2 regions of the Neobacillus terrisolis genome follow, and region 2 is predicted to be linked to the other one. Evidence: riboswitches for the same ligand, from Rfam matches in the RefSeq annotation. Region 2 holds a riboswitch; the other holds the start of a gene.
The links. Region 2 has a riboswitch for thiamine pyrophosphate ahead of thiC (phosphomethylpyrimidine synthase ThiC). Riboswitches for the same ligand answer to the same signal wherever they lie in the genome.
Positions count from the first base shown of each region.

Region 1: another riboswitch for thiamine pyrophosphate. It lies ahead of thiM (hydroxyethylthiazole kinase); the one in region 2 lies ahead of thiC (phosphomethylpyrimidine synthase ThiC).

Region 1 covers NZ_JBKFGH010000008.1:31,052-43,128, reverse strand. The annotation lists gene rpiB (ribose 5-phosphate isomerase B) at 1-118, shown strand, start outside; gene ACI48O_RS05815 (ribulose-phosphate 3-epimerase) at 162-857, shown strand; gene ACI48O_RS05810 (6-phosphofructokinase) at 892-1,764, shown strand; gene tkt (transketolase) at 1,801-3,822, shown strand; gene ACI48O_RS05800 (phosphocarrier protein HPr) at 3,847-4,119, shown strand; TPP riboswitch at 4,215-4,322, shown strand; gene thiM (hydroxyethylthiazole kinase) at 4,592-5,401, shown strand; gene thiD (bifunctional hydroxymethylpyrimidine kinase/phosphomethylpyrimidine kinase) at 5,417-6,223, shown strand; gene thiE (thiamine phosphate synthase) at 6,359-7,015, shown strand; gene ACI48O_RS05780 (O-antigen ligase family protein) at 7,171-8,499, shown strand; gene ACI48O_RS05775 (transglycosylase domain-containing protein) at 8,774-10,870, opposite strand; gene ACI48O_RS05770 (methionine aminopeptidase) at 11,039-11,248, opposite strand; gene ACI48O_RS05765 (MFS transporter) at 11,407-12,077, shown strand, end outside.
Region 2 covers NZ_JBKFGH010000006.1:206,571-218,647, forward strand. The annotation lists gene ACI48O_RS04955 (GerAB/ArcD/ProY family transporter) at 1-764, opposite strand, end outside; gene ACI48O_RS04960 (hypothetical protein) at 957-1,193, shown strand; gene ACI48O_RS04965 (acetate uptake transporter) at 1,620-2,264, shown strand; gene ACI48O_RS04970 (gamma-glutamylcyclotransferase family protein) at 2,473-3,339, shown strand; TPP riboswitch at 3,425-3,538, shown strand; gene thiC (phosphomethylpyrimidine synthase ThiC) at 3,844-5,625, shown strand; gene ACI48O_RS04980 (nucleotidyltransferase domain-containing protein) at 5,683-6,462, shown strand; gene ACI48O_RS04985 (hypothetical protein) at 6,507-6,659, opposite strand; gene ACI48O_RS04990 (IS3 family transposase) at 7,326-8,285, opposite strand; gene ACI48O_RS04995 (transposase) at 8,273-8,581, opposite strand; gene ACI48O_RS05000 (aldo/keto reductase) at 8,844-9,773, opposite strand; gene mciZ (Z-ring formation inhibitor MciZ) at 9,860-9,988, opposite strand; gene ACI48O_RS05010 (NUDIX hydrolase) at 10,068-10,619, shown strand; gene ACI48O_RS05015 (endonuclease Q family protein) at 10,619-11,782, shown strand.

The DNA.
Region 1 (12,077 bases), on a different contig from region 2:
ACTGGCCCTACTTATTGTTGATACATGGTTAAATGCAAACTTTCAAGGAGGACGCCATCAGGAAAGAATTGATCAAGTGTCTGACCTTGAAATAAACGGTGCTAACACATTCTGCTAGGTGATTGAGTCCATGTATTTAGATTGTCAGGAGTGATCAGGATATGCATACAATCGCTGCATCGATTATGTGTGCCAATCAATTAAATCTTTCTTCTGAATTACAGGGGTTAGAAAAAGCGAAGGTTGAGCTACTTCATTGTGATGTAATGGATGGAGTTTTTGTCAATAACTTGGCAATGGGGCCATATGTTTTGGAGCAAATCAAGGCCGGTACATCCATCCCGCTTGATATTCATTTAGCGACTGAAACCCCTGCAAAATATATTGACATGTATGCTGGACTAGATCCGGAATACATCTCATTCCATGTTGAAGCAAGCGACAATATTGAAAGAGATATTTATACCATTCAAGAGAAGGGAATTAAACCGGCGTTGGCATTAAGCCCTGAGAGTCCAATCGAAATGATTATTCCTTTTCTTGAAAAAGTTCCGATGATCCTGATGATGACCGTAAATCCAGGGTTTGCTGGACAAAAATTTAACCAAAGAGTTTTAGACAAGCTAGATGCTTTAAATAAAGTAATGGCTACGCTCGAGAAAAAACCATTAATAGAAGTGGACGGGAATATAAATCAACATACGATACCTCCTTTAGTAGAGCGAGAGGCTAACATCTTTGTTTTAGGCACTTCAGCATTATTTAATTCCGAGCAAGGAACCTTTGCTGAAAAGGTGAACAATGTTAGGGAATTATTTAATCGCAACCATAAATCGCTTGGCCTGGTTGACCTCTAAATAAGGGGGAAATAAAAAAAGGGGTGAGGCAGCAATGAAAATTGGCCTTGTTATTTTCGGTATCTATCCTTCGGGTCTCAAACAACTAATTCATCATGTGGTGGCAAATCGTGCCATCCATCATCAATATATTGGAATTGAAATCGAACGCGAACATCAACAAGAGGTTCATTTTAAGAGTATTGAGTACGATGAAGTCAATGGTTCTCAGAAATTATTATTAAAAGCATCGTCAGTATCAAGTCATGCCAAATTGTTTGAAGCAATGACCGATTTAGATGCTCTAATCGTAATGGGAACAGCAAGCACGAAAGCATTTATTGAAGGCTTACAAAAAGATAGCGCAGTACCGAAGCTCTTGTTCGTTCCTATTTCGATTTTAAATGATATACCCGGCTCCGACTCAACATTAGGTTATGATACAGCATTGAATTCGATTGTTGAAGGGGCATTGAAGATTCAGGATACAATCGCTTCTGTGAAGTACGACAAACCAAGATTGTTTGGTGTACAAGTGCCTGGCAAGGCTCCGGACAGGATGCTTGAGGAATTGGCAGTAGCTGCGGAAGGGTACTATGTGTCTGTGAATTTTTCGGAGGATCGCCTGCAGCAGATTTGTGATGAGATCCAGTCTAACTTTTCTAATGATAAGACTTCAACTGTTTTATTTTACAATGAAGAATTTAGCCCTGAGGGGATGGACGAACAGGTTCTTGCGAAACTTAATGTAGATTGGAAGGCGATGAAGATGGATGAGGCACTTTGTATGGGGTCGCATCCAACGGCAAATGATCGAATTCTTGCCAGTAAGTTGGCCGAGCAAATCAACTTATGGTTGATAAATAATTTAGAGTCCGGGGAATTGATTGTTAGGAATACAGGAGTGGAATACCTCCAATATAACTAGTTTGACGAACAAAAATATTTTTAAGGAGTGTTTTTTGTGACAGCAGTTTCAACCAAAAAAAATGTAGAAGAATTATCCATTAGTACGATTCGAACTTTATCCATCGATGCAATTGAAAAATCGAATTCTGGACATCCGGGAATGCCGATGGGTGCCGCGCCGATGGCGTATACGTTATGGACGAAGTTCATGAAGCAAAATCCGAGCAATCCAAATTGGTTTAATCGTGACCGCTTTGTATTGTCTGCTGGTCATGGTTCAATGCTTTTATATAGTTTATTACATTTATCTGGCTATGCGGTATCAATGGACGATATTAAGTCGTTCCGTCAATGGGGCAGTAAAACGCCTGGTCACCCGGAATTTGGACATACTCCAGGTGTAGACGCCACGACAGGTCCGCTTGGGCAAGGAATTTCCACAGCAGTTGGTATGGCGATGGCGGAACGGCATTTAGCAGCAAAGTATAATCGTGATTCGTATCATGTGGTTGACCACTTTACGTTTGCTATTTGCGGTGATGGCGATTTAATGGAGGGTGTTTCTGCTGAGGCTTCCTCACTTGCAGGTCATTTAGGATTAGGTAGATTAGTTGTTTTATATGATTCAAATGATATTTCACTTGATGGAGATTTAAATCGTTCGTTTTCAGAGAGTGTAGAAGAACGCTATAAGGCGTACGGTTGGCAGGTGCTTCGCGTTGAGGATGGCAATAGTGTGGAAGAGATCGCTAAAGCAATTAAAGAAGCTAAAGCGGAACTAGCTCGGCCAACTTTAATTGAAATCAAAACGACGATCGGTTTTGGTTCCCCAAATAAAGGTGGTAAATCAGATTCGCATGGTGCACCGCTAGGGAAGGCAGAAGCTGCATTAGCCAAGGAAGCCTACGGCTGGGAATATGAAGAAAGCTTCTATGTTCCTCAAGATGTGTATGTTCATTTCGAGACAGCAGTTAAAGCGGCTGGAGAGAAAGTTGAGGCAGATTGGAACGTTTTATTCTCTCAATACAAGGAGACCTATCCTGAACTTGCGAATGAGCTTGAGTTAGCGATTGCCGGAAAGCTTCCGAGCAATTGGGAGACTTCATTACCAAAGTATGAGGTAGGAAAAAAGATTGCAACACGTTCTTCTTCAGGTGATGCCATTAATGCGATTGCTGATGTTGTTCCAGCGTTCTTTGGCGGATCTGCGGACCTTGCGGGCTCTAATAAAACGTATATGAAAAATAAACACGATTTTAGCCGTGCTGATTACAGTGGAAAGAACATTTGGTATGGTGTACGTGAATTTGCAATGGGAGCAGCAATGAACGGGATTGCTTTACACGGGGGGTTAAAAACCTTTGGTGGGACGTTCTTCGTCTTCTCTGATTACCTTCGCCCGGCAATTCGTTTGGCCGCATTAATGAAGCTTCCAGTAACCTATGTACTAACGCATGATAGTATTGCGGTAGGGGAGGATGGGCCAACGCATGAACCAATTGAACAGTTGGCGGCATTGCGTTCAATTCCAGGTCTTTCAGTGATACGCCCTGCAGATGGAAACGAATCATCGGCTGCATGGAAGTTAGCGCTCCAGTCAACCGATACACCAACTGCGCTTGTGTTATCAAGACAGGATTTGCCGATACTTGACGGTGCTGTAGAGGATACGTTCGAAAAGGTTTCGAAGGGTGCTTACGTGCTTTCAGAAGGTAAAAAGGCTGTCGCCGATGCAATTTTAATTGCAACAGGATCCGAAGTTGAATTGGCTGTTAAAGCACAAGCTGTCTTGGCGGAAAAAGGAATTTCTGTTTCTGTCGTTAGCATGCCGTCATGGGATCGATTTGAAGCGCAGTCCAAGGAGTACAAGGAATCCGTTTTACCAAGTGGAATTACAAAGCGCTTGGCGATAGAAATGGGAGCTTCTATTGGCTGGCACCGTTATGTTGGATTTGAGGGAAGAGTGTTAGGTATTGATAAATTTGGTGCATCTGCTCCTGGGAATGTTGTGATTGAGGAATTCGGTTTCACAGTCGAACAGGTTGTAGCAACGGTTGAGGATTTAGTAAACGAATAATATAAAAAGCTGGGGGAATAGATCATGTTAGAAAAAGTTTATAAGATTACAAGTTCTGCTGGAGTTCACGCACGCCCAGCAACAGTGCTGGTCAGTTCAGTAGCACCTTTCCAATCTGAGATTTCTCTTGAGTACAATAATAAAAAGGTAAACTTAAAGTCCATTATGGGTGTGATGTCACTTGGGATTCCTGAAGGGGCATCGATTAAAATTAGCGCTGAAGGCACTGATGCTGTAAATGCGATGGAAAAGATTGATGAGATTATTGCTGAGCATGAGCTTGGGGAATCAGCTTGAGTTCGAATGGTAGTTTAGCAGGTTGTCTGGTTTTCAGATAATTCTTTACAGAAATGATGAATAAAGCTATGATATTTACGTTAAGTAAATGAATAGGTTGCTACTAGGGGTGCCAATTTTGGCTGAGAGAATTCGAGCTTCGTTTTCAACCCTTTGGACCTGATCTGGATGATACCAGCGTGGGAAAGTAGTGGAAAAGCTTTACGTTATTTCTTTCACTCACGAAGTCAGGTCCGATTAGGATCTGGCTTTTTTATTTTTTAGGCTGTGTTAAAGCTCAGTGTTGATTTTTTCGCAATGTTGATTGGAGCGGAAGGCGCTTGACTCCTGCGGGAGCAGCGGGACAGGTGAGACCCCACAGGAGCTTTAGCTCCGAGGAGGCTCACCGCCCGCCCCGCGGAAAGCAAGCGCCTGGAGCGGAAATCAACTTTCAAGTTTAACACAGTCATTTTTTTAAAAGGAGAAATTCATAATGAATCATGAAAAGATCGCTAGTTTATTACAGCAAGTTCGTGAACAAAATCCGCTAATACATAATATTACCAACGTGGTTGTCACCAATTTTACCGCCAATGGGCTATTGGCGCTTGGAGCTTCGCCAGTTATGGCGGATAGCCGTAAAGAAGTAGCGGATATGGTGAAAATAGCAAAGGCACTTGTCATCAATATTGGGACTCTTAATGAAAATACGGTCGAGGCAATGCACATAGCAGGTAAAGCAGGTAATCAGCATAAGGTTCCGGTAATGCTTGATCCGGTTGGAGCAGGGGCGACACCATATCGAACTGAAACTGCTCGAAACTTAATTGAGTCCATTCAGTTCTCTGTAATTAGAGGAAATGCTGCTGAAATTGCCAATGTCGCTGGGAAACATTGGACAGTAAAAGGTGTGGATGGCGGAGATGCCCAGGGAGATGTAGTAGATTTAGTCCAAACAACCGCTGCAATATTAAACTCGACTATCGTTGCAACAGGAAAAGAGGATGTTGTTTCTGATGGGAAGTCGACCTACATAATTCGCAATGGTCATCCACTCCTTACAAAAGTAACCGGGACAGGCTGTTTGTTAACTTCCGTCATCGGTGCGTTCCATGCTGTTGAGTCAGATGCAGTTACAGCTTGTGCTGCAGCCCTTGCAGTCTATGGAATCGCTGCAGAGCTTGCAGCTAAGAAGGCTGCTGTAAATGGATCGGGCAGCTTTCAAATTGAATTATTAAATAGTTTATCTCAAATTTCCAAAGATGAAATCATCCAATACAGCAGAATTGAAAAAATCTCTTAAGGAAGGTGACTACAAATGGTAACAAATAAAGCATTAACGATTGCCGGTTCAGATAGCGGCGGGGGAGCAGGAATTCAGGCCGATCTCAAAACGTTTCAGGAATTAGCTGTATTTGGAATGTCTGCGCTCACTGCAGTTACAGCGCAAAATACACTTGGTGTTCATGGGGTCTACCCGTTAACATCAGAAGCTGTCATCAAGCAAATTCAAGCAATCGGGGATGATTTAGGGGTAGACGCACTAAAAACAGGGATGTTATTTAGTGCGGAGATTATTGAGGCTGTTTCTGCGCAAATCAAACATTATCAATGGAACAATGTTGTCGTTGACCCAGTGATGATTGCTAAAGGCGGGGCCTCTTTATTGCAGGATGAGGCGATAGCAGCATTGAAGGAGCATCTTCTTCCACTTGCAATGGTTGTTACACCAAATATTCCGGAAGCGGAAGTGATTACCGGAATGGTGATTAAAACTCTGGATGATAAACGTGAAGCGGCGAGGAAAATCGTGGATCTTGGAGCCAAGCATGTTGTTGTGAAAGGCGGACATGATGAGGAACAAGAAGAAGCGATGGATGTTTTGTTTGATGGTCAGGAATTTAGTTATTTTAACAGTAAAAGAATTTTAACCAAAAATACCCATGGAACGGGATGTACTTTTTCAGCAGCGATTACAGCAGGATTAGCTAGTGGCCAAAACGCACATGAGGCAGTTGCACGCGCTAAAAAGTTTATTCAAGCGGCAATTGAAGACGACCTTAAGCTTGGACAGGGGCACGGCCCGACAAATCATTGGGCTTATAATCGCAGAGGCAGCTATTAATAGTTTGGCATATTTAAAGAACAATTTTGATTTTTAACACTCTGTTGATTGGAGCACCTGGAGCGGAAATCAACGCCAAATATAAAAGAGTCAAAGTTTAATAGAAATATTTTAAGAGAAAGAGTGAAGCCAAAAATGGCAAGGATCAATCGAGACAAAATAAAAGAGCTGCTAAAGCTTTATTTTATCGTAGGAAGCAACAATTGTACGAAGAAACCAACTGAAGTATTAACCGAAGCGATCGCGGGCGGAATTTCATTGTTTCAGTTTCGTGAAAAGGGTACAGGAGCGCTAGAGGGTTCTGCAAGACTTGCATTGGCAAAGGAACTGCAGCAATTGTGCCGGAAAAACAAGATTCCGTTTATTGTCAACGATGATGTGGAGCTTGCACTCAGATTAGATGCAGATGGAGTTCATATCGGGCAAGAGGATGAGTCTGTTGAAAGCGTGCGGAAACTGATTGGCGACAAAATTCTTGGAGTCTCGGCCCATACGATTGAGGAAGCAGAGTTTGCAATCAAAAATGGGGCGGATTATCTAGGGATTGGCCCGGTATTTCCGACAAAAACGAAGGAAGATGCAAAGGAAGCAGCGGGATTTTCTCTAATCCAAGCATTAAGGGAAAATGGTTGTGACATTCCGATTGTAGGAATAGGGGGAATCAATGGAGATAACAGCGCATCAGTTATCGAAGCTGGAGCGAACGGAGTTGCAGTTATTTCTGCGATTAGTTTAGCTCCTTCCGTTACGGGGGCCGCGCGGAAAATAAGAAATCAGGTTGAAATGAACTAATTCATAGGAAGGGCGGCCGTTAAGGGCGTCCTTTCTTCTTATATAAAAACAAATATGTGTTTTAGGTAATGTTATATTAAAATAGATTGTAAGGGCCGTTGCGTTGTGCTAGGTTTTTCACCTTGTAAGTAAGTCGACTATTAAAGGAGCTAATTATGGTCTATTGGTTTATTCTGCTATTTCCGTTCCTCATCTATCCATGGGGGATTGAAAGGTATTACACAAACATAAAGTTTATCTATTTGGAGCTTTTTGTTGTGCTTACGTGGTTAAGTATAATCATAAAGCGAAAATCATGGGAAGTAAATTTAAAAAAGCCTTATTTTTCAATTGAACTAATTGTCTTTGTTTTCCTGTGTTTAGTTGGATTTTCAACCATTTTTTCAGTCAATCAATACGCATCCATTTATGGCAGATTAGGCCGACACGAAGGCTTACTAACGTTTCTTTGTTACGGAAGTATTTTGTTATTTTCCTATAGATTAATGACAATAAAGCAGATCGAAAAGATTATTCCGGGCATGGCGATTGTGTCTATTTTTGTATCGACATATGGAATTCTCCAGCATTATTTTTTAGATTTCTTGCCTAGAACTCCTCTATATTACAACGAAATTCGAAGTTATTCTTTCTTTGACAATCCTAATTTTTTTGGCTCTTATCTTGTCCTTGTTATCATGTTAACTATTTCCATCTATTTAACGGCAAAGACGAGAATTCTTTCCGCCTTTTACTTAACAACGATAGGCTTAGCGTTTGTATCGTTAATTTTTTCAGGAACAAGAAGCGGTTGGGTCGGTGTTTTTTGTGGACTTATCTTTGTCTCTTTCATAGTTATTTTAAAAAGAAAATATCTTTGGAAAAAATGGATTGTATTATTAATGACGTTATTCCTTTTAATGGTGGCCATTAATTTTGCAGAAAAAGGGGCCCTTAATGAACGGGCTATGACGCTTTTTTCTGATTCTTATCGTATTGCTACACAAACAAGTACCGGGCGTGAAGGTTCGTTTCGTTTGTTTATTTGGAAAAAGTCCCTGCCTCTCGTTTCAGAAAATTTCTGGTTAGGTTCAGGACCTGATACATTTGATCAAGTATTTCCAAATGATGAGGAAAAGAAGCAAGTTTTTGGGGATATCATTGTTGATAAGGCTCACAATGAGTATTTACAAATGGCGATTACTTTAGGTGTTCCGGCACTGCTGGTATATTTGTATTTACTTTTGGTTGTTTTTAAGAATGCGTATTTTGCTTTGAAAAGGATTGATGGGGACAGGAAAATCCAATTGTATGGATTTCTTTCCGCGATTTTCGGTTATTTGGTTCAAGCCTTTTTCAATATAAGCACGGTTCCAGTGGCACCACTGTTTTGGGCGATTTTGGGGATGACTATGGCTTTATCAACCATTTACTTAAAAAAAGAGATTGTGCAGAACTCGATTGATGTTTTTTCAGAAAGTGGAAAAAAGAATAAAACGGCTTAAAAGAGGTTCTATCCCGGATAACAGCACATTTGCGTGTTTCGGGATAGAACCTCTTTTTTAAGGATTAGGCTGGGTTATATTGGGCTGTTGATTTGCGCTCCAGGTGCTCGCTTTCCGCGGGGGAGTCCGGGAGCCTCCTCGGCGCCATAGCGCCTGTGGGGTCTCCCGAGACACCTTCTCCCGCAGGAGTCTCGCACCTTCCGCTCCAATCAACAGAGTACTCAAAATCAACATTGTTCTTTAACAAAGCCAAGGATTAAGAAGTTTAGAAATGTTACGGTTTGGAAAGGTCGGTTATTTTTTCTTTTACTTTTCCACTAATATCGATCAGGATTTGAACTCCTTTTTCGATCGTCTGCTTCCATTTCGGGCTCTCTTCGACAATCAGTTTTTCTATCTCCTGCGCTTTTTTCTTTACTTCCTCTGTTTTTTCTTTGATCACCTTTTCCGTGTGATCATCTTGAGAAAGCTGGCTGTTGACGGATTGTGTCTCAAATTCGCCAGGTTCGACATAAGGCAGAGATTGCTCAATAATCGCCCGGAAAATAGGGACTACCGTGTCAGAACTGCTATTAGGCAAATAATGCTGACGATCGGTCATGTCATATCCAAGCCACACAGCCCCAACAAGGTTTGGAGTATAACCGACAAACCATTGATCTTTCGTACCATTAATATCATTATAAGGAAGCTGAGTTGAACCGGTTTTTCCGGCGATTTGCACATTTGGAAGCTTGGTTCGCTGTCCGGTTCCAGTTTCGACAACATTTAAGAGCATGGCTGTCATGTCATTAGCAACCTTCTTGGAGGTTACGTCTTTTGTTGTTACTTTTCGCTCTGCAATAATTTTTCCTGTGGGACCGACAATTTTGGTAATAAAATGGCTTTCTGCCCGGTTTCCTTTGTTTGCAAAAACGGAATATGCTTCAGCCATTTGTTGTGGTGAAACCCCTTTGTGCATCCCGCCAAGGGCGATTGCTAAATGTTCATCCTGTTTTTCATAAGGAATATCAAACCGCCTTAATGAATCAAGCCCTTTTGCTAGGCCTATTTTATCTAAAAGCCAAACAGCAGGAATATTCACGGAGTTTTCAACCGCCTTGTACATCGGAATTTCCCCTTGATAGGTTTTCGATGAATTTTCAGGTTGATAACTGCTAAATTCCATCTGTTGGTCAACGAGCATGGACGTGGTCTCGTAGCCTTGTTCAAGCGCAGGCGTATATACAGCCAGTGGTTTTAAGGTCGATCCGGGCTGGGCCTTAAGCTGAGTAGCGCGATTGAAGCCTCGGAAAACATAGTCTCCGCGGCCGCCAACAACCCCGCGAATTCCGCCTGAATGAGGATCGAGCAGGACTGCTCCGCTTTGTACCATGACTGCTGGATCTTGGCTTCGTGGAAACAAAGCATTTCTTTTATACACTTTTTCAAGTGAAGCTTGTAAGTTTTGGTCCATTTCCGTATAGATTCGGTAACCACGGGTTAAAATTTCATCCTGAGTCAGACCGTATTCACCGATTGCCTCATTTAAAACAGCATCGACGTAGTAAGGGTAGGAGCGTTCGATAAAGCTTCCACCGCCATCTTCGAGTTTGATTTGTTCATTGCGGGCGGTTTTATATTCTTCTGTTGTGATCTTTCCTAATTCTTTCATTTTAGCAAGTACAGTGTTTCTACGGTTAATGGCTCGATCATAGTTTTGATATGGATCCAATGCTGAAGGGGACTGTAATAATCCTGCCAGCAATGCGGCTTCGCTAATCGTCACTTGGTCGATTGGTTTATTGAAGTATTTTTTGGATGCAGAACCGATTCCCCATGCTCCGCTTCCAAAATAAACTTGGTTCAAATACATTTGTAATATTTCATCTTTTTCATAATGCTTTTCAATTTCTACAGCAAGAAAGAGCTCTTCGATTTTACGTTTATAGGTTTGCTCAGGTGATAAAAGGGCATTTTTTGTTAACTGCTGAGTAATCGTACTGCCCCCGCCTGTTATGCTTAAAGCAAATATATTTTTAATAAAGGCTCGGGCAATCCCTTTAATATCAAAGCCGTTATGTTCGTAAAATCGTTCATCCTCTATGGAGATTACGGCATTTTTAACGTGATCAGGGAGTTCTTCGACTTTAACCCCTTTCGTCCGATTCGTAGATAGGGTACTGGCAATATCCCCATCTTTATCATAAATGATGGTTGCTTGACTTAAGCCGTCCTTTAATGTTTGGACGTTGGCACGGCTTGCCATGAAAGCAAAGAATAATATAGTTAATAGAATGAAAACTAAAGAGACCAATAGAAAAATTTGCGTGATATGATTTTTTTTCCAAAAACGTATAATTGCTTCTTGAGCTGAATGAAATAACTTCATGGGCGTAGTCCAGACCTCTTTTTCAATGATTTGGAAACCTATTTCATTCATTTTACTCTCAATAGCCATACCTTGGCAAAGAAAAAGAGGAAAAACAGACCGAAGCAGGTAAGCATTTACCGCATTAACGTGCCGGGGGACAGTCCCCCGGCACGTTAATGCGGTAAATTATTTAAGTTCGTTCCAGTCGGTAAACTGGCCGCTGCCATTGCAGCCAGGGCAATCATACGGATTGGAATAATAAACAAATTCATTTACGGGAAAGGTGTGGTAGCCCTTTCCATTACAATCGGGGCATTTATTTTGTGCCTGCATATTGGCAATATGATTCTCGTATCTTAATTCTCTCCATTGATTATACGCATCAAGTAAACCCATATCATCACCTCACCTTGATTTGTTATTCCTATTATTTTTGATCATGTATGGAAAATTTATGCTTCCATATTGAAATACATAAATAATTAGTAAGTCGAAATATAATAAGTTAAAATATGGTTTATACAGTTTGACAATTTAAAGAGAGAAGGACAATTATGAACCAACAGGTAGTGAAAGAAAGGAAGCATTCTGCTGAGGGGAAAGAAAAAATTTGGACGAAGGATTTTATCTTGATCTGTTTAGCCAACTTTTTCATTTTCCTAGGATTTCAAATGACGTTACCGACGATTCCACTATTTGTAGAGGAGCTTGGCGGAAATGATCAAATGATTGGGATCGTCGTGGGAATATTTACCTTTTCTGCATTAATTTTACGACCATATGCAGGGCATGCCCTTGAAACGAAGGGGAGAGGGTTTGTATATTTAATTGGCCTTGTGATTTTTGTAGTCTCGGTCGGTTTATACGGTTATGCAACGGGAATTATGTTTCTTTTGTTATTAAGGATTATTCAAGGAGTTGGCTGGGGTTTCTCTACAACGGCCTCCGGAACGATTGCGACCGATTTGATCCCTCCAAGAAGGCGTGGAGAAGGGATGGGCTACTATGGCCTCTCAGGAAACATCGCCATGGCAATTGGACCATCCTTAGGATTGGCACTTGTTGGTGTTTTGAACTTTAAACAATTGTTTTTTATTTGCGCAGGTCTTGGGTTAGCGGCCTATTTACTGGCCTCTAGAATTAAATTTAAAAAAGTAGACAGACCTTCGATTGAAGCTCACACATCAAATCGGAAAAAATGGGATTTATTCGAAAAGAGTGCGTT
Region 2 (12,077 bases):
AAAAGAAAAGTAGGATAGATCTCAATTGCAGTTATACCTGCACCAAGGACAAGAACGGATAGAAAGGAAATTATAATTAATACAATGCCCCCAATCATATATCCTGAGAAAAAGGCTTTTTTTGTAAATTTTGTCTCTTGTACAAAGGGAATGATCATTAAAAAAACAACAAGTTCCATGCTGGGTGTACCAATGTAAGGAAGAGAACCAAAAATAATCGGCTTTATCCCTCCCTCGAACACGGGCAGCATGTTTTCAAACTTTACTTGAGGGGAAATGAAAATGATTAATAGAAATAGTAAAAATAATACCCACGGAAATAAAAACTCTGACGTTCTTGAAAAGGTTTCTAAGCCTAGATGAACTCCGAAAATAACAATGATTAAAAAAATCGCTTCGATAAATTGGATGGGGGTATCCGCTAATATGTGTGTAACTAAGAAATCACCAATGTTCCGTAGTACAAGTGCAGAAATTAGGAAGAAATAGCTGAAAAAAATTATAGAGACGGATTTGCCAAGCCATTTACCAAGGATTTTTTCACTATATTCAGCCAAGGTCATGTTGGAAAAGGAATTTCCTATTGTGTTGTACAAAAAAACTAAGAGGGTTCCAATTGCCACTCCCAGTATCGCCGCTAACCAAGCATCTTGTTTTGCCCTGCCAGCAAAAGCGGAAGGTAAAAGTAAAATGGAGCTGCCAATTAAATACATTGTCACTAATACAGTGAATTGGTTTTGTGAAATTTTCCCATTCTCTAACATTTTAACCTCTAAGATGAATATGTCATTTTTTTATTATTCATTTATTTTTTGAAAATATTCTTTTAAGTTTGGCGAGAATGAAAGACTGATTCCGAGAGAATAATGAATTTGATTAAGTACTTTAAGAAACTAAGCTTTTATGTCACTTGTTACGAGTATGCACTTTTTTAGATTGGGAAGGGGGATTCCTCTGTGATTACGAGCTTAGGAATCTTAGTAGGTGCAATAATATATGGAGTTTTTCAAATTTGGATTTTATTAAAGAAAAAAATGAAAAAAGAGATTGTGGTGTTTATTGTTTTACTTATCATTGGAACTTTGTTAAATATGACTTTATATTTAGGAATTAAGCTGCCAAATCCACTAGATTGGGTAGTTAAAGTTATAAAACCTATCAGCGATTGGTTGGAAAAAATATTAAAGCCTTGATGATTTTGGAATAAATCTGTTGACAAATTTCTACGAAAAGATATAATTTTATTGAAATATCCAAAAATTCTAAATAAAAAGAATTGCGAAAATTGACAGTTTACGTTTCTCCCTCAGCTATGACATGCTTTTGTTAAACAACAAATCGAAAACGCTTTCTTGTCTAACAAAAACATATCAGTTAAAAAAAATATCCGTAAACCATTCTTTTTTGCTAAATCTCAAAGAGGAGGGTAGAAAAATAGAATAGGATATTGTACTTGAAGGATAAGCCGCATAATCCACATTAGACATGCCTTTATAAACAACGATGGAAAGTCCGTTTTGCTTAATACAAAATCTATTTGCATTTATCCTCAACTTGTTGTTGGCTCCGCTCTAATATTCTAGTATATTTATTTAGTATTTATTTTTTAGGAGGAAGTTATGGAAAACAATTCAACAAACGTAAAAGTTCAGGTTGCAGATCCATCCGCAATTGGGATGTTCGGTCTTGCAATGGTTACACTAATCGCTTCATCACAAAAATTAGGAATTACAGAAGGCCTTTCCTTTGTAATCCCTTGGGCATTTTTCCTAGGCGGTATCGCTCAGTTATTTGCTAGTGTTCAAGATGCAAAGCATAATAATGTTTTTGGACAAACAGCATTCGGTGCTTACGGACTATTCTGGATCGGTGTTGGAACTTCATGGTTAATTCAAATGGGTGTATTTGGAGAAGAATTAGCAGCAAATGTTGATCCTAAGCAACTTGGTTTTGCATTTATCGGATATTTAATTCTAAGCCTTTTCTTAACAGTAGGATCAATGGAAACAAATATGGTTTTATTCTCAATCTTTGTGTTAATCGATTTCTTGTTCATTGGTCTTATCCTTTCAACTTTTGGTGTTGTTCCTGAGTTAGCACATCAGGTTGCAGCTGTTTCTGAGTTATTAATTTCTTTAATTGGGTTTTATGGTGCTGGTGCAAATGTATTAAATAACCACTTTGGCCGTGTGGTATGCCCTGTAGGTAAGCCATTCGGAATTTTCAAACCTCAAGCAAAAATGAAGTTGGTTAAAAACGCTTAATTTTTTATATGAAAACCCCGGTTGTTGGACATGCTTGTCTTTGTCCACACCGGGGTTTTTTTGTGCTCTTTTTTCAATAAAAAAAATTGATGAAAAAGGGAACTTGTCTGCTTTACCGAATAGTATGAATTAGAAGTCAGAGAACACTGCGGAACGGTGTTGGAGGTATGCAATTCATACTTTGAAACAAAGGAGTTGATCCATTTTTATGGATGATACAGTTCTTGTATTTGTGTATGGAACATTAAGAAAGCATGAAGCGAACCACTACTTACTAGAGGGAGCAAAATGCCTAGCAGAACAAAGTTGGACGTATGGGGAGTTATATGACACTGGAGAAGGCTACCCGGCTATGAAATGCTCAGTTAGAAACAAAGTCTATGGCGAATTGTATTCTATGAATGAAGAACAGCTTAGGACCCTTGATCAATTAGAGGATTATGCTGGTCCAGGTAAGGATAATTTGTATGATCGCCACAAGCAAACAGTGTATACAGACATCGGCTCGCACAATGCGTATGTATACACAATAAGCCCTGACCATGAGAATTTGCTTCGTAATAAAATTGATTTAGATGACTGGAAAATCTATCATTCTTTTAAACAAACCCCGACCTTCTTTTACTTCGCCTATGGAAGCTGTATGGATCATGAGAGATTTAATTTGGATCACGTTGCTGATTATTTTCAAAATGTTAGTGGCGTGGGAATACTTGATGGATATCAGCTTCGGTACACAAGGATGGTTAGCGACGGAGGAAGAGCGGATATTGTTGAAGAGGGAGGAGTTGTCGAAGGAATAGTCTATGAAGTTCCAGAGGAAGCTCTTTCATACCTCTATCGCCGAGAAGGCGTAAAATATAAAAGCTACCGCCCAGCGCTGATTGATGTAAAAATAGAGGGTCAGTTAAAGAAAAATGTTCTAACGTTTATCGTCGTAAATAAGGATAAGGAAACAGCTCCGCCACTAGATTATGCGATCGAAATTATCCGTGGTGGAAGTGGCTTTCTCAGTGAGTCTTACATTAATAAGCTTAAAAGACAGCTAAAAGAACAATTTAATCTAATCTTATAAGGAAATTGATAATAGGTTCGAAAAATGGAAATTAAAGGTTTACAAGATGATGACGGTGGTTTATAGTAAATGAGTAAATTCAAAATATTAAAACTAGGGGTGTCCAATAGCTGGGCTGAGAGAGAAACGCGACGATGTTTCTTAACCCTCGGGACCTGATCTGGTTCATACCAGCGTGGGGAAGTTAGAATACTGTAAATTAGTAATGGTTTGTGCAATGGACATTACTTAATTTTCGCTAACATCTGCCGGGTCTTAATCAAGACCTGGTTTTTTCATGCTAAAATATGGATTGGATTTTGTCCTTTTTAAAATGGCTTTGTTAAAGAACAATGTTGATCTTCGCTGCAGGTGCGAGACTCCTGCGGGAGAAGGTGTCACGGGAGACCCCACAGGCGCTACGGCGCCGAGGAGGCTCCCGGACTCCCCCGCTGGGTCGCTGAGCACCTGGAGAGGAAATCAACAGCCAATAACAGAGTCAAAATTAAAAGAGGAGAGGACATAATGATGAACAAGTCGATTACTGATCTAAATCTGTCAATTTTATCTAGTTTTTCAGGAAGTAAAAAGGTTTATGTTGGAGGTTCAAGACCTGATATTCAAGTGCCGATGCGTGAAATTCAGTTGAGTCCAACAATCGGAACGGTCGGGGAGGAGAACAATCCACCTATACGGGTTTATGATACTAGCGGTCCATACACAGATTATGAATACGACACTGACATTCGAAAAGGGTTAACCCCACTGCGACGACACTGGGTTCTTGAACGTGAAGACGTCGAAGAGTATGAAGGACGAGCAATTAAACCTGAGGATAATGGCTACAAACAAGACGCCCCACTTGCAAATATGGAAGTTTTTCCAGGCTTACAAAGGAAACCGCTGCGGGCCAAAACGGGTGAAAACGTCACGCAATTACATTACGCACGACAAGGCGTGATTACACCTGAAATGGAGTATATTGCGATTAGGGAAAATGTCGATCCGGAATTTGTTCGAGAAGAAGTTGCATGGGGCCGGGCGATTATCCCTTCAAATATAAATCACCCTGAAAGTGAGCCGATGATTATTGGTCGTAACTTTCATGTGAAAATTAATGCTAATATTGGTAATTCAAGCGTAAGCTCATCGATTGAAGAAGAGGTAGAAAAAATGAGGTGGGCAACCCGCTGGGGCGCTGATACGCTGATGGATTTATCAACCGGAAAAAATATTCATACAACCCGGGAGTGGATTATTCGCAATTGTCCAGTACCTGTAGGAACAGTACCAATCTACCAAGCTCTTGAAAAAGTAAATGGAATCGCGGAGGATTTAACGTGGGAGGTTTTTCGTGATACGCTAATTGAACAAGCAGAACAAGGGGTTGATTATTTTACCATCCATGCTGGTGTTTTGCTGCGGTATATCCCCTTAACGGTCAAGCGAGTGACAGGGATTGTTTCACGAGGGGGCTCGATTATGGCGCAATGGTGCCTAGCCCACCACAAAGAAAATTTCCTTTATACACATTTTGAGGAAATATGTGAAATTATGAAAAAGTATGATGTAGCTTTTTCGCTTGGGGACGGCTTGCGGCCCGGGTCGATTGCTGATGCGAATGATGAGGCACAATTTGCCGAACTGGAGACGTTGGGGGAACTCACAAAGATTGCCTGGAAGCATGACGTTCAGGTTATGATTGAAGGACCGGGTCATGTGCCGATGCATTTGATTAAAGAAAATGTTGATAAGCAGATGGAGATTTGTGGAGAAGCGCCATTTTATACATTAGGACCGCTTACTACCGATATCGCTCCAGGCTATGACCATATTACTTCGGCAATTGGCGCAGCGATGATCGGCTGGTTTGGAACGGCCATGCTCTGCTATGTAACGCCTAAAGAACATCTCGGTCTACCAAACAAAGAGGATGTTAGAGTAGGCGTCATTACTTATAAAATCGCTGCACATGCTGCTGATCTGGCCAAGGGTCATCCTGGTGCCAGAAAGCGTGATGACGCCCTTTCTAAAGCAAGATTTGAATTCCGCTGGCGTGATCAATTCAATTTGTCCCTTGATCCGGAACGGGCGATGGAGTATCATGATGAAACCTTACCTGCCGAAGGTGCGAAAACAGCACATTTCTGTTCGATGTGTGGTCCGAAATTCTGCAGCATGAGAATTTCTCATGATATTCGAGGAATGGCATTGGAAAAAGAGGGCGAACTTGGTAAGGTTATTGATGAAGGTATGACAGAAAAAGCAAAAGAGTTTAAAGCTGGCGGTGGAGAGATTTATCAATAAAAATTTGACCACTGCAAATTAAAAATACCTTACTGTGATCTTGTAGGTGATGGAACCATGAAACAAAAAATTGTCACAACCATCCAAAATATTGAGCAACAGTTTAACGTAAAAGTTTGTTTTGCAGTTGAGGCGGGAAGCAGGGCATGGGGAATACCCGGGGAAGATAGTGACTATGATGTTCGATTTGTATATGCCCATCCTAAGGAATGGTATTTATCCATTGATGAACAACGAGATGTGATTGAACTTCCAAGTGATGACCGTCTCGATATTAATGGCTGGGAGCTACGTAAAGCGCTCCGCCTTTTAAAAAAAGCAAATCCTCATTTATTAGAGTGGCTCCATTCGGGAACCGTTTATTTCCAAACGGGGTCACTCATCGAAAAACTGAAGGAAATCGAGACAAAAGCTTTTTCGCCTCAATCAGCCATGCATCATTATTTAAATATGGCTAAACGTAATTTTCAGGTCTATATGCAGGGAGAGAAAGTGACGATAAAGAAATATTTTTACGTGCTTCGTCCGATTCTAGCCTGTAAATGGATTGAGATTTACAACACTTTTCCACCTGTGGAATTTCCAGTGTTGGTGGACAAAATGTTAAGTCCTGGTCCACTAAAGCAAGAACTCTTAGCTATAATGGAAAGAAAAAGGGCTGGGCAAGGACTTGAACAGGAACTGAAGTCCTTAGTCATCCATGATTATGTAAAAACAGAAATAGATCGTGTTCAAGACTATGCTAAATCAATGAGTGAGAAGAGAGAGGATATAACCATCCAGTTGAATTCTATTTTTCAGGAAACGATTGATGAAGCATGGGGGGGCTTGGCTTAATCAAATAAAGAGCAGCTGATTAGCTGCTCTTTTTTACAAAAATATTATTTATCAAGCTGTAGATCATTAGCAGGAATAGGGATAATTTTTCCACCAATTTGTACATGAATTGTATCGTTAAAGATGGCTTTTACAAATCCTTTTAAAGTAACGGGTGAATCTACGGAGATTTTCTTAGTTTCTGGTTTTTTAGCCATAATCTTCAACACCTTTCAAAGTTTATAAGATATGAAATTTGGAAAAATTATTTAGCCTTACTGATAGTTTAATTGTACAAAATTTGTGGGACGATTGGCAAAGAAAATGAATTAATTACATTATAATTTTTTATGGGAAGTTTTATGTTAATTTTTTATTTACTTTGAAGAAAAAGCTCCCTGTTTTCAATAAAGATCATGAAAGAAGCTAATGGAACAAAATTCTTCTTGTTATTCAGTTAAGAGGATGCTATATTTATTAAGCGATGAGCTAATTTGCATAAGTCAATGAACATGCCGGAAGGCTAAACGTATGAATGTGGTCATACGGTCCATTGCCGCAAACGCAAAAAAGGCGCCTGTTTTCGTAACAGGCGCCTTTTTCTTTTGAAAAATGATTGATTTCGTGAATTTTGGCTGCGGAAAATTGATTTTTTGAGTGAAAACAAGGTTTTTTATTCAAATTGAGCTTGTTTTTTGAAAATGCTCAGGATTTTAGACAATTATATGCTCATAAAAGAGGCTATATGGCCTTCTAATTGTGGATATGACCTATCTGAAAAATTTTATAGACCAACTTTTGAAATATATCGGGTCAACCCCCTAAGTTTGGACATATACTCATGTTTTCTCACGATTCCTTTGTTTTTAAAAAAACTTTTTTATCTATACAGCGATTGGTTTTTTATGATTTATTAGTCCTGCTTCAAACTGTTTTAAGAACTCTTTAGGAGTACGATCAAACAAACTACCGTGAATCCTCCTTTTGTTGTAAAAATCGATATAATCGTCAACTGTTTTATATGCTTGCTCAAGTGTCCTAAATTCATGTCTTTGGAAGCATTCTCGTTCAAGTACACTATGAAATGACTCTATATAAGCGTTATAATTTGGCGATTTAGGTGGGATTCTCTCATGAATTAGTTGGTCCTTATGGGCTTCGCAAAATTCATAAAATGCTTTACTACAAAACTGTGGACCATTGTCAGTCCGTATAACTAGTTTTGTTAATTCCTCTGAAGGAATTCCTCTTTTTAATAGGGCTTTCTGTAACATTCTTGTGATCGACTTGGTCTTACACTCTGTTCCTTTGTAGATACCTACAATGGTACGATCAAAAACATCTATAGCACTGGCGAGGAAAAAGAATCGACGAGATCCTGCGATATAGCCATACTTAATATCCAGTTGCCAAAGCTGGTTCGGACCGGTTACCATGTGATTTCTAGATATACGCCGAGGGTGTTTATTCTTTTTCTCACGTTGAGGGAGTAATATATCCATTTCCTGACACAAACGATACACTTTCTTTTTATTTATGATTAGCTTATATTTCCGCTGTAAGCAGCGAGTTAATTTTCGGTAACCATATACGGAATCCTCGCCATCAAGTAGCCTATTTATAAAAATCTTAATAGATGAATCAAGAACCCTTTTCCCATCTTTTTTTCTTGAAAACCCTGGAATCGGCCGCCCTCCAGTGTTCTTTTTAGGAGAAGGGGTATGAGATTCTCGATAATAGTAGGTGGATCGACGCACTCCTAAAGCTTTTAGAACTCGAAGGGCTGGAAAGCCCTCATGGATCCACTCATTAGCTAAGTTTATTTGGTCACTTAACCCGGAAATTTTTTTTTTAGTTGCTCACGAAGAAGAGCTACTTCAAGTTCCTTTTCACCTAAGAGCTTCATAGCCTTTTCATACTTGGCTTGTAAATCGTTGGGAGCAGGGGGCTGAGTTAGTGGAAGTATTCCTTCATTAGCCATTTCACGTTCAACTTCATCCCGATACACATTGACCCAACTACCTAATGTGCTTTTAGACATACCTAATTTTCTTGCAATAAACGCTATGTTTCCTGACTCTAAAGCCATACGAACATATTTTTTCTTAACTTCTTCAATCACACTATTTCTCTTACTCATAGTGGACTCCTCCCCTTATGACTAAATTGTACTCCTACTAAATTTAGGTGTCCAAATTAGTAAGGGGGCTAAAAAGATATGGTCCAACTTTCAAAATATATGGGTCAAGATTAAAATAAATGGTACAAGCTTCAAGCGATATGCCCATGTTATTCGCGATATGGCTCACTCGCCCCCATCAATGCCATAAAACGGAAACCCCCTTAAAGTCCGCAGCGCTAAAAACAATCATACGCTAAACAAAATTCATCTATAAAAAAACTTATCGATGCTGATCATATCGATTTGCTTTCGTCAGCGACCGAATCAGCTCAATCTCATCCTCAGTCAGCGGGGAGCTGCAAACAGCAGCCGCATTCTCGCGAAGTTGTTTAACCGAACTGGCACCAGCGACTATCGATGTAACGGCTGGATTGGCTAGGTTAAATTGTATCGCTATTTCCGTAAATGGCCGCCCGGAAGCCGTACTAAGTTTTTCACGAAACAGCGGCAAAAGCTTGGCCAACTCCTCGTAGGAATAATCCAAATAACCATTTTCTCGGACCCGGGTCGATGCTTTATCAAGCAGCTTACTGCTCAGCAAGCCATTCGCAAGCGGTCCTCGTGTCACCACACTAATTCCATTTTCCTGTAGAAGCGGCAAGGCTTCCTCTTCAGGGCGCCGATCGAGAAGGCTATATTGCATCATAACCGAGATAATGTTCGATTTAGAAATATACTCGCGAATGACATTCGGGCGAATCGAAGAAATTCCGTAATATTTAATAAACCCTTCCGCTTTTAATTCTTCAAATGCTTCAATTGTTTCATCAATTGGGTCATCCAAAGTGCCGCCATGAAGCTGGTACAAATCAATATAGTCCGTTCCGAGTCGCTTTAGACTTTGCTTTACTTCTTCTTTTATATAAGCCTTCGATGGATCCCAACTCCAGCCGTCCTTAGAATCCCGCCAGCGGTTACCAACTTTTGTCGCGATAACAACCTGATCCCGGACAGCCTTCAGTGCTTGTCCAACAATACTTTCATTTGTTCCAAAATCATATAAATCAGCCGTGTCAAAATAATTAATGCCAGCCTCTAATGCTGCCTCGATAATTCCGCGAGCCGTTTTTTCCTCTGTCCCAAGTGTCATACAGCCTAAGCCCAGCTTACTGACGAAAAGATCAGAACGGCCTAATTGTCGTTTCTCCAATTGCCTCACTCCATTCCTGTATGCTCTTTTCTATTCTATCGAATGGATGAAGTGTGATACAAATTTATCGTTTTTACGATTAAGGCTTAGCGAGTGATATCCTCTGCCCAATCGATCATCAATTCATAGCGGCGGCGGTATTCGGCAATCTTTCTTTTAATTTCCCATGCTTTTCCTACGAGGACGAAGCCTTTATCATGAACATAGATTTTCATTCGTTTCTCCCCCAAAATTAAAGTATGGTAAAATGTATGAGTCTACCATATCGGAATAGAACAGGAGTGACGGAAAAAAATGAGCCGCCTCGAAGAAAAAACGATTAAAACGGAACATATTTTTACCGGAAAGGTAATCAGTTTGCAGGTTGATGATGTTGAACTGCCGGATGGAAAAACAGCAAAACGGGAAATAGTAAAACATCCCGGAGCCGTTGCTGTGATTGCTGTAACAGCCGATAACAAAATCGTCATGGTCGAGCAATTTCGGAAAGCACTGGAACGAAATCTGGTAGAGATCCCAGCCGGAAAGCTAGAAAAGGGAGAAGACCCGCTTTCTTGCGCAGCAAGAGAGTTGGAAGAAGAGACTGGTTATGTTAGTGAAACGCTAGAATTGGTGAATTCCTTTTATGTTTCCCCGGGATTTGCTGATGAAATTGTTCATGTTTACGAAGCGCGCGGCCTTTCGAAAAAAGAAAATCCTGCTGAACAAGATGAGGATGAGTTCATCAATCTGCTAGAATTATCACTCGAAGAAGCAGAACAATATATCAAACAACAAAAAATCTATGATGCGAAAACCATTTTCGCTGTTCAATACTTAAAGCTGAAAGAGGCACTGAAACGCTAATGAAGCATTATTACGTTGACTTGCATATACATATCGGCAGAACTTTTACCGGAAAAGCAGTAAAAATAACAGCAGCAAAATCTCTGACTTTTTCCAATATAATTGATCATGCTCGAAATGAAAAAGGCTTAAATATGGTTGGAATTATTGATTGCCATTCGCCTGAAGTGATTATCGAAATCGAAAAGCTGATGGAAAAAGGTGAACTAACAGAGCTTCCTGATGGCGGGTTAAGCTATGGAGGTTTGACGGTGATTCCTGGCTCGGAATTGGAAATCTACGACGAGAATTGCCAAGGCCCGATCCATTTGCTTTGCTATTTTCCAACACTTCAGGCGATGAAAGAATTCTCTAGCTGGCTTTCAGGTCATTTGAAAAATATCAACCTTAGTTCACAACGAATCTATGCTAGTGGGAGAGAGCTTCAAATCAAGGTCAAGGAACTGTCCGGAATTTTTATCCCGGCTCATGTATTTACTCCTTTTAAAAGCCTTTATGGTAAGGGAGTGATTCGTTCCCTAACTGAAGTTCTTAATCCAGAGCAAATTGATGGAATTGAATTAGGCTTAAGCTCGGATACGTTAATGGCGGACCAGCTAGGCGAGTTGCATCAATATTCGTTTGTGACAAATTCGGATGCCCATTCTCTTCCGAAAATAGCCCGAGAATACCAGGTCATCGCAATGGAAGAACCTTCATTTGCCGAACTGAAAAAAGCGCTGCATCTTAAAGGCGATCGAAAAATAGTCGCCAACTATGGCTTAGATCCGCTGCTTGGAAAATATCATCAAACGGTATGTGCTACATGCCAAACTCAATACTCAACTGAGGAACCGTGTTGTCCTCAGTGTCAGGATACAAAAACAGTGAAGGGTGTGGCAGACCGGATTTTAGAATTAAAGACGGCCGAGTACTCACCGGAAAATCGCCCGGTTTATGTTCATCAAGTGCCACTTGATTTTATTCCAGGCCTTGGGCCAAAGCTGCTAAGAAAGCTATTGGATCATTTCGGCACGGAAATGGCGATTCTTCATGAAGTTCCGGAGGCAGCCTTAAAGCAGGTGGTTCCGGAAAAAGTAGCTGAACTGATCATCAAGGCTCGCCAAGGGGAGTTAAACCTCTTAGCTGGCGGCGGTGGAAAATACGGAAAAATAGCCGATTAATCACAAAAAACAGTCTACCTTATCTAGGTGGACTGTTTTTGTTCATGGCTGTGTTAAAGAATAATGTTGATGTAATGCTATCTGTTGATTGGAGTGGAAGGTGCGAGACTCCTGCGGGAGAAGGTGTCACGGGAGACCCCGCAGGCGCTATAGCGCCGAGGAGGCTCCCGGACTCCCCCGCGGAAAGGGAGCACCTGGAACGGAAATCAACAGCCAAATATAGCAAAGCCCAAAAAAGAACTCTAGTAATGAAAAAGATCCAGTCATAGAAATAGTAGACAAGCATAGAATGTAC